DNA from 3 places in the Stenotrophomonas capsici genome. Region 2 is predicted to be linked to each of the others. Evidence: predicted binding sites of a transcription regulator. Region 2 holds the regulator's gene; each other region holds the start of a gene.
What was found. Region 2 encodes FliA, which starts transcription of late flagellar genes. Its sites were predicted from a motif close to TAAAGTTTNNCNNNCNNNGGCCGATAA; they were not measured.
Positions count from the first base shown of each region.

Region 1 (3,276 bases), on a different contig from region 2:
GGCTGCCGCGATCATCGGGAACAGGCACAGCAGCAGGGTGACGGCGCGGAGCAGGGACATCGGCAGGGAGCGGGTGACGGAGGTGGGCGGCATCGACTCCGAGCATATGCCGCCGCCATGACGCCAGGCATGTGCCGATGGTCGGCCTCAGCCGCGCTGCAACGCGGCCCGGCCCGGGGCGGTCGGCAGTCCTTCATCGCCGAGTACGACGCGGTTGCGGCCCTGCTTCTTGGCCTGGTACATCGCCGCGTCGGCGCGCGCCATCACCCGCTCGTAGTCGGGGTGGCCGTCGTACATCGCCACGCCGATGCTGGAGCTGACGTCCAGCAACTGCCCGTCGGCCAGGGCCACCGGTGAATCGGCGATGCGACGGCACAGCCCTTCGGCGATCACCAGCGCCTGGCGCTGGTCGACCGCGACCAGCACCACGACGAACTCCTCGCCGCCGTAGCGGAACACGTAGTCGCTGCCGCGGGTGAACTGGGTCAGGATGCCGGCTACATGCTGCAGCGCGCGGTCGCCGGATTCGTGGCCGTGCGCGTCGTTGATGTGCTTGAAGTGGTCCAGGTCCAGCAGCAGCACGGCGAAGCTGCCTGCCGATTTCTCGGCCAGTTCGATCTCCCTGCGCAGCACGGTGGGCAGGAAGCGGCGGTTGAGCAGGTTGGTCAGCGCATCGCAGCCGGCATCCAGTTCGCCGATGCGCTCGAACAGCATGCCGAGCAGGTTGCGCACCTGGCCCACCTTCATGCGTACGTCCTGCAGCTGCGCGGCGCGCAGGGTGGCGTCCTCGTGGCTGGAGAGCGTGTGCTCCAGCAGCTGGTCCACTTCCGCGATCAGGTGGAGGACCTGGTTGGTCTCGGTGCTCTCGCCAAAGCTGGGAATGCCCTTGTGGGTGAACCACAGGCCGAACTCCGAACTCGCCAATGACTGGAAGCCGGGCATCCGGCCCGTGCTTGCCAGGGCATAGAGCAGGGTGTTCTCCCAGTCCAGCAGCAGTGCACGCTGGCGCTCGCGCTCGGTGCTGACGTTCTGCACCAGCGAGAACAGCCGGTAGGCGGCATCCGTGCGCGAGGAACGCTCGCGGGCGTTGGAGTAGGCCAGGGTCATGCCTTCCAGCGCGATGTCGAAGGATGCGGTCAGGCTGGCGATTGCCGCGTGCGCGGTTTCGCCGTGCCCGGCCTGCTCCACGATCAGGCTGAAGATGCGTTGCTTCAGTACGCGCGTGCCACGCGTGACCAGGTCCACCGGGATGCCCACGCGTGCATGCACGTCGCCGATCACGCGTTGCGCGGCCAGCAACTGCTCGACGTCGTCGGGCGTTGCGCCCAGCAGTCCGGTCAGCCAGCGCTGCATGGCCGGCTGCAATCGCACCCGCACCTGGTCGTGCGACATCGAGCGTGATGCACGGCTGTCGTTCAGCATGACCTTGTAGAAATGGGCCGCCAATGCCGGGGCGTGGTCGCTGGCGATCGCGGCCAGCAGTGCATGGGCGGCGGGGCCTGCGGTGGCCAGGCTTTGTTGCCAGCCAGCAACCAGCGGGCAAGCCTCGGGATCGCAGGAGTGGGGAGATGCAGGTTTCATGCGTAGGATAGGCAACCGCCGGCAGGCAGGTGCCCTGTATCGGCAAATTCAACGGTAACTTTAGGAAGTAGTGTGCGGAAGTCTCCAACTGCCGTCCAATCTGTTTGCATGGCTTTTCCTGATATGCGGAGTGCGCTGTGATCAGCGCCGGGCCGTTCCCGATGATGGCAGTGATCGCGCTGGTGGCGTTTGCCATTGCGTGGTTTTTCGCGCGTGCATTGGTCCCGGCCGGCGACGGCCTGCGTACCCGCACCGGCGCGGTCGTGCTCGATGCGCTGCTGCTGGCACTGCTGGGCGCGCGCCTGGTGCACGTGCTCCTGCATGCGCCGGACTATCTGTCCCAGCCACTGTCGATCATCCGCCTCGGCGATGGCGGCTGGTCGATCTGGGCCGGCGTGCTGGTGGCTGCCGCGTATGCGTTGTGGAAGACGCGTGCGGTGGTGCCACGCAAGCCGGTGCTGCTGGGGTTGGCCGCGGGTGCGGCGTTCTGGGCCATTGGTGGCATGAGCCTGTTCGCGTTGCAGCGTGCTTCCATTCCCTTGCCCGAAACGGTGCTGCAGGACCTGCAGGGGCAACCGGCGCCGCTCACGGCCTTCGCCGGAAAGCCGGTGGTGATCAACCTGTGGGCGACCTGGTGCGGCCCGTGCCGGCGCGAGATGCCGGTGCTGGCTGCCGCGCAGAAGGCACACGCATCGGTCGATTTCGTGTTCGCCAACCAGGGCGAAACAGCGGAGGAGGTCATCGACTTCCTGCAGTCGGGCCAGCTCGGGCTGGAGAACGTACTGCTCGACGCGGACTCGGCGGTGATGCAGCAGACCGGTGCACGCGCATTGCCGACGACCCTGTTCTTTGGCGCCGATGGCCGCCTGCGCGACGTGCACATGGGCGAACTGTCGCGGGCAACGCTGGAAACGCGCCTGCGTGAGCTGCAATGAATTCCAAATCCTGATGACGAGGTTGATGATGATCCGCCCCCGTTCGATGTTGTTCCTGTTGGCCACCGCCGCGCTCGTGCCGGCAGCCTGTGCGCGTGATGCCGAGCCGGCCAAGGCGCAGGCACCTGCTGCTGCGTCCGCCGCCACGCCGGGCCAGGCCAATGAGCCGGAAGTGATCCGGACGCTGCGCACGCAGGGCGTGGAGTTCATGGGTACCTTCGAAACGCCGCTGGGCCTGACCGGCTACGCCGGTGCGGCCGGCCAGCAGCCGCTGGCGGTCTACGTGTCCAAGGATGGCCAGTACGCGGTGGTCGGCACGCTGGTCAACGCCAAGGGCGAGGACATCGGTGCCGGCAAGTTGAAGGAACTGGTGTCCGGCCCGATGGGCGCGCAGGCATGGAGCAAGGTGGAAGCCAGCCATTGGGTGGCCGACGGCAAGGCCGACGCCCCGCGCGTGATCTATGCCTTCAGCGACCCGAACTGCCCGTACTGCAACCATTTCTGGGAAGCCGCGCGGCCGTGGGTGGAGGCGGGCAAGGTGCAGATCCGCGAGATCCTGGTCGGCGTGATCCGCCAGGACAGCGCCAACAAGGCTGCCGCCATCCTGGCAGCGGCATCGCCGGAGCAGGCGCTGCTGGAGAACGAGCGCAACTTCGCCAAGGGCGGCATCAAGCCGTTGGCGACCGTGCCGGCCGAGGTGCAGGCCCAGCTGCGCGCCAACGAGATGTTGATGATGGAACTGGGGTTCCAGGGAACGCCG
Region 1 covers NZ_JAYFUH010000249.1:410,294-413,569, forward strand. Annotated here, with positions in the region: gene VA603_RS14975 (metallophosphoesterase) at 1-60, opposite strand, end outside; gene VA603_RS14980 (GGDEF domain-containing protein) at 148-1,581, opposite strand; gene VA603_RS14985 (TlpA disulfide reductase family protein) at 1,719-2,516, shown strand; gene dsbG (thiol:disulfide interchange protein DsbG) at 2,545-3,276, shown strand, end outside.
Region 1: a site for FliA is predicted at 1,618-1,644, ahead of VA603_RS14980 (GGDEF domain-containing protein). Genes of this name have one in related genera too.

Region 2 (3,276 bases):
GCCTGGCCCGCGACGTGGTCATGCAGATCCCGGCCGACACCGACCCCAGCCGTGCCCGCGGGCTGATGCTGGGCCTGATCTCGCGCAAGCTGCCGATCGCCCCGGTCGACCCGATCGAGACTGGTGGCGTGATCGCCCTGGTTGGCCCGACCGGCGCCGGCAAGACCACCACCATCGCCAAGCTGGCCTCGCGCTTCGCCGAGGCCCATGCCCCGCGTGACGTGGCGCTGGTCACCACCGACACCCAGCGCATCGGCGCGCGCGAGCAGCTGTATGGCTTCGGCCGCCAGCTCGGCATCGCCGTGCACGAGGCCAACAGCGGTACCGACCTGAACCAGCTGCTGCAGAAGCTGGCCGACTACAAGCTGGTGCTGATCGACACCGCCGGGCTGGGCCAGCGCGACCGCGCCCTCACCGCCCAGCTGCAGTGGCTGCGCGCCGCCGGCCAGATCCGCACCCTGCTGGTGCTGCCGGCCAACACCTCCTTCCAGGACATGGATGAGGTGGTGCGCCGCTTCAGCGCCGCCAACCCGCAGGGCGTGGTGCTGACCAAGCTGGACGAGACCGGCCGCTTCGGCTCGGCCCTGTCCATCGCCGTGGACCACTGCCTGCCGGTGACCTGGGTCACCGACGGCCAGGACGTGCCGGAGGACCTGCACCGGGCCTCGGCGGCCAATCTCGTACTTCGCCTTGAAGATTTGCGCCGCGCGGCCGATATGCCCTGCAACCCGGAGTTCAACAATGCAGTCGCGTGAGTACGCCAAGCTGACCCACACCTTCCCGCTCGCGGCCACCCGGCGCGAGCCCGCTGGACCGGTGCGCACCATCGCCGTGACCGGCGGCAAGGGCGGCGTCGGCAAGACCAATGTCTCGGCCAACCTGGCCGTGGCACTGGCCGGCATGGGCAAGCGCACCCTGCTGCTGGACGCCGACCTGGGCCTGGCCAACATCGACGTGGTGCTGGGCCTGCAGCCCAAGCACACCCTGGCCGACCTGGTCGCCGGGCGCTGCACGCTGGAGGAAGTGATCATCGAAGGCCCGAACGGGGTGCTGGTGGTGCCGGCGGCGTCCGGCCGCCGCCACATGGCCGAACTGGCGCCGGCCGAGCATGTGGGCCTGGTCAACGCGTTCTCCGAGCTGGAACGCGACCTGGATGTGATGATCATCGATACCGCCGCCGGCATCACCGACAGCGTGCTGACCTTCTGCCAGGCCGCGCAGGACACCGTGGTGGTGGTCTGCGACGAGCCGGCCTCCATCACCGACGCCTACGCGCTGATCAAGGTGCTCTCGCGCGAGCGCGGCGTGGACCGCATCCAGGTCGTGGCCAACATGGCCCGTGATCCCAACGAAGGCCGCGCCCTGTACGAGAAGCTGGTGCGCGTCTGCGAGAAGTTCCTGATCGATGTCTCGCTCAACTACCTGGGCTGCGTGCCGCAGGACGACTGGCTGCGCGTGTCGGTGCAGCGCCAGCAGCCAGTGGTGAAGCTGTACCCGTCGGCACCGGCCGCCCTGGCCATCCAGGAGATCGCCCGCCGCACCGCGCGCTGGCAGGCCCCCACCACCCCGCGCGGCGGCGTCGAGTTCTTCCTGGAACGCATCATCCAGCAGAAGGTGAGCGCATGAACGCAACGGCCCATTACCGTGAAGTCCAGCGCAATGCGGCCAACGAGTGCATTGCCCAGCACGCCGACTTGGTGCGCCGCATCGCCCACCACCTGGCCGCGCGCCTGCCCGCCAGCGTGGAGGTCGACGACCTGATCCAGGCCGGCATGATGGGCCTGATCGAGGCCTCGCGCAGCTATGACGCCGAACAGGGCGCCTCGTTCGAGACCTATGCCTCGATCCGCATCCGCGGCTCGATGATCGACGAGATCCGGCGTGGCGACTGGGTGCCGCGCTCGGTGCACCGTCGCGCCCGCGATGCCGCGGCCACCATCCGTCGCCTCGAGCAGGCCAGCGGCCGTGCCGCCAGCGCCACCGAGGTGGCCGAGGCGATGGAAATGCCGCTGCCCGAGTACATGCGGCTGGTCGAGGATGCCTCGCGTGGCCAGGTGCTGAGCCTGGAGTCGCGCATCGAGGACCAGGGCGAGCTGGACACCCCGGCCACCGGCGGCCCCACCCCGCAGCAGATGCTCGAACGCAGCCAGTTCGGCGCCGAGCTGGGCAGGGCCATCAGCCAGCTGCCCGAGCGCGAACAGCTGGTGCTCTCGCTCTACTACGAGCAGGAACTGAACCTGAAAGAGATCGGCGCGGTGCTCGGTGTCAGCGAGTCGCGCGTCTGCCAGATCCATGGCCAGGCCACGCTGCGCCTGCGTGGTCGGCTGAAGATTTTCGAGTCGGCCGACGCCGGCTTCGAGGAACCATGAAGAGGAATTCCTTTTGAACAAGAACATGCGCATCCTGATCGTCGACGATTTCTCGACCATGCGTCGTATCGTCAAGAACCTGCTCGGCGACCTGGGCTTCACCAACACCGCTGAAGCCGAGGACGGGCATGCCGCGCTGGCCATGCTGCAGAGCCAGCCGTTCGATTTCGTGGTCACCGACTGGAACATGCCGGTGATGACCGGCATCGAGCTGCTCAAGGCCATCCGCGCCGATGCCAAGCTCAAGACCCTGCCGGTGCTGATGGTCACCGCCGAAGCCAAGCGCGAGCAGATCATCGAAGCCGCCCAGGCCGGCGTGAACGGCTACATCATCAAGCCGTTCACCGCGCAGACCCTGGAAGAGAAGCTGGGCAAGATCTTCGAACGACTGACGGCGAGCGCCTGATGGACCTGCCTGTCAAGACGCTGAGCGACAAATCGGCCCTGATCCAGCGCCTGCAGGATGCGCTGGCCGCGCTGGAAAACGGTGATGAAACCCGTTGGCGCCAGGAAATCGACGCCCTGGCCGCGCTGCGCGCGCAGCCGATGGTGGCCGGGCTGGGCCGGTTGGCCCGCGAGCTGGGCCAGGCACTGGGCGAGCTGCCCAGCGTGCCCAGCGAAGCCGGCGAGCTGGACGATGCCTGCGCGCGCCTGGACCACGTGGTGGAGATGACCGAGAAGGCCACCCACCGCACCCTGGACCTGGCCGAGGAATGCCGCGAGCTGACCGAACGCCTGCGCGCCGAAGGCCTCAACGCCGACCAGGACCAGCTGCTGGACCGCATCCGCCACAACCTCACCGAAGTGGCGCTGACCCAGAGCTACCAGGACCTGACCGGTCAGATCATCCGCCGCGTGGTGGGCATCGTCCGCCGCGTGCACGAGGGCTTTGGTGCGCTGGGCCTGC
Region 2 covers NZ_JAYFUH010000248.1:14,010-17,285, reverse strand. Annotated here, with positions in the region: gene flhF (flagellar biosynthesis GTPase FlhF) at 1-755, shown strand, start outside; gene VA603_RS12575 (MinD/ParA family protein) at 742-1,626, shown strand; gene VA603_RS12570 (RNA polymerase sigma factor FliA) at 1,623-2,369, shown strand; gene cheY (chemotaxis response regulator CheY) at 2,383-2,775, shown strand; gene VA603_RS12560 (protein phosphatase CheZ) at 2,775-3,276, shown strand, end outside.

Region 3 (3,276 bases), on a different contig from region 2:
GCGTGATCGAAGCCGCCGCCGCCGGCGACCTCAGCGGCCGCATCGAGACCAGCGACAAGGACGGCTTCTTCCTGCAGCTGGCCGGCCAGATCAACAGCCTGCTCGACGCCAACGCCAGCAGCCTGGAACAGATTTCCGCGTTGCTCTCGGCGCTGTCGCGCGGCGACCTCACCGTGCGCATGCATGGCCAGTACCAGGGCGTGTTCGCCACCATGCGTGACGACGCCAACGCCACCGCCGAGCAGCTGACCGGCATCGTTGGCCGCATCAAGCAATCCTCGGTTGCCATCAATGCGGCCGCCACCGAGATCGCCAGCGGCAACAACGACCTGTCGCGCCGTACCGAGCAGCAGGCCGCCAACCTGGAGGAAACCGCCGCCTCGATGGAGGAACTGACCTCCACCGTGCGCCAGAACGCCGAATCGGCCCGCCAAGCCAACCAGCTCGCCATCGGTGCCGCCTCGGTGGCCTCGCAGGGTGGCGAGGTGGTCAGCCAGGTGGTGACCACGATGAGCGCCATCGAAGCCTCGTCCAAGAAGATCGCCGAGATCATCTCGGTCATCGATGGCATCGCTTTCCAGACCAACATCCTGGCCTTGAACGCCGCAGTCGAAGCGGCGCGTGCCGGCGAGCAGGGCCGCGGCTTCGCCGTGGTCGCCTCGGAAGTGCGGACCCTGGCCCAGCGCTCGGCCGGTGCCGCCAAGGAGATCAAAGGCCTGATCGATGACTCGGTCGGCAAGGTGTCCGACGGCTCGGCGCTGGTCCGCAAGGCCGGCACCACCATGGGCGAGATCGTGGCCTCGGTGCAGCGCGTGACCGACATCATGGCCGAGATCTCCGCCGCCTCGCAGGAACAGAGCGCCGGCATCGAGCAGGTCAACCAGACCGTCACCCAGATGGATGAGACCACCCAGCAGAACGCCGCGCTGGTGGAGGAAGCCACCGCCGCGGCCCGTTCGATGGAAGAACAGGCCGGCCACCTGGCCACCGTCGTGTCGGTGTTCCGCCTCGATGACAGCCAGCCGGAAGAACCCATCGCCGCGCCACCGCTCGCCAGCAAGCCCGAGCCGCGTCGCCCGGCACCCGCACCGGAACCGGTACGCCGGCGGGTGGCCGGCAACCGCACCGCGGTTGCCGAGCTGGCCGATTCGGACTGGCAGGAGTTCTGACCCACACGACCCCGGCTCCGGCCGGGGTCGTGCGTTATGCGCCGGCTAAACATTCGGCTCCCGCGGCCGATACACCCGTAACTTCCCCTTTCCCGCTCGCCCCCCACGGGCGCTGCCCTTTGCCATGAATCCCTACCGTCTCTGGTCGAACTACATCAGCAACATCTCCGTGCGGCGCAAGCTGAACCTGTTGACGGTGCTGATCGCGCTGGGCGTGATCGCGCTGTCGGTGATCGCCGCCCGCATGCAGTACGTGGATCTGTACGAAACCCGCAAGGAGTCGCTCAAGGCCCAAGTGGAGATGAGCCAGGGCGTGCTGGACTACTACGCCAACCGCGTGAAGGCCGGTGAGCTGTCGCTGCACGACGCACAGCAGCAGGCGCTGGCCGCGCTGCAGAGCATGCGCTCCAACGCCGACGTCAACTACCTCAACGTCTACAACACCGACTACGTGCTGCTGATGCATCCGTTCCGCGCCGACCTGGTCGGCAAGGACATGAAGGACTTCCGTGGCGAGGACGGCGTGCGCCTGTACTACGACCAGGTCGAGGCCGCGCGCCGCGGTGGCGGCTACGTCGGCTACACCTGGGCCAAGCCCGGTACGCAAGGCCCGGTCGCCAAGCTGGCCTACGCCGGCCTGTACGGCCCGTGGAACTGGGTGGTGTCCAGCGGCGTCTACATGGACGAGGTGCAGGGCCAGGCGCTGAAGTTCACCGCCATCATGACCGTCGCCGGTGGCGTGCTGGTGCTGCTGGTGGTCAGCCTGAGCTGGGTCATCGGCAGCCGCATCGTCACGCCGCTGCGCAACGCCACCGCGGTGGCCAATGCCATCGCGCGCGGCCGCATGGACAACACCATCCCCGCACCCAGCCGCGACGAGACCGGCCAGCTGCTCACCAGCATGCAGCGCATGCAGGACCAGCTGCGCGCGGTGATCGAGGCCCAGAATGAGATGGCCCGCCAGCACGACGCCGGCATCATCAGCTACCGCATCGACGCCGAGGCGTTCCCGGGCGACTACGGCGTGATGGTGGCCGAAACCAACGTACTGGTGGCCAACCACATCGATGTGAAGATGCAGGTCATCGCCATCGCGCAGCGCTACGCGGTGGGCGACCTCACCCCGGACATGCCGCTGCTGCCGGGCGAGAAGCGCGTCATCACCGAAACCATGGCCACCATCAAGCAGAATCTGTCGGCCATCAACAGCGAGATCAAGCGGCTGGGCAACGCGGCCGCCGCCGGCGACTTCAGCCTGCGCGGCGACGAGCAGCGCTTCGAGCACGATTTCCTGGACATGGTGCGCAGCCTCAACGCGATGATGCGCACCAGCGACCACAACCTGGAAAAGATCTCGCAGTTGCTGCGCGCCCTGGCCCAGGGCGATCTGACCGCCACCATGCACGGTGACTTCCAGGGCGTGTTCGCCCGCATGCGCGAGGACGCGGACAGCACCATCGCCCAGCTTTCGGGCATCGTCTCGCGCATCCAGTCCGCCGCCGACAGCATCAACCTGGCCGCCGGCGAGATCGCCACCGGCAACAGCGACCTGTCGCGCCGCACCGAAGTGCAGGCGGCCAACCTGGAAGAAACCGCTGCCTCCATGGAGGAACTGACCTCCACCGTGCGCCAGAACGCCGACTCCGCCCGCCAGGCCAACCAGCTGGCCATCGGCGCGGCCGGCGTCGCCGCCCGCGGCGGCAACGTGGTCGAGGAAGTGGTGGTCACGATGGGCCAGATCGAGCAGTCCTCGCGCCGCATCGCCGACATCATCTCGGTGATCGACGGCATCGCCTTCCAGACCAACATCCTGGCCTTGAACGCCGCGGTGGAAGCCGCGCGTGCCGGCGAACAGGGCCGCGGCTTCGCCGTGGTGGCCAGTGAAGTGCGTACCCTGGCGCAGCGCTCGGCGGCGGCCGCCAAGGAGATCAAGGGCCTGATCGATGACTCCACCCAGCGTGTCTCCGAAGGCTCGCAGCTGGTGCACCAGGCCGGTGCGACCATGGGCGAGATCGTCACCTCGGTGCAGCGCGTGACCGACATCATGGCCGAGATCTCCGCCGCCTCGCAGGAACAGAGCGCCGGCATCGAGCAAGTCAACCAGACC
Region 3 covers NZ_JAYFUH010000061.1:617,193-620,468, reverse strand. Annotated here, with positions in the region: gene VA603_RS04610 (methyl-accepting chemotaxis protein) at 1-1,169, shown strand, start outside; gene VA603_RS04605 (methyl-accepting chemotaxis protein) at 1,294-3,276, shown strand, end outside.
Region 3: a site for FliA is predicted at 1,216-1,242, ahead of VA603_RS04605 (methyl-accepting chemotaxis protein). Genes of this name have one in related genera too.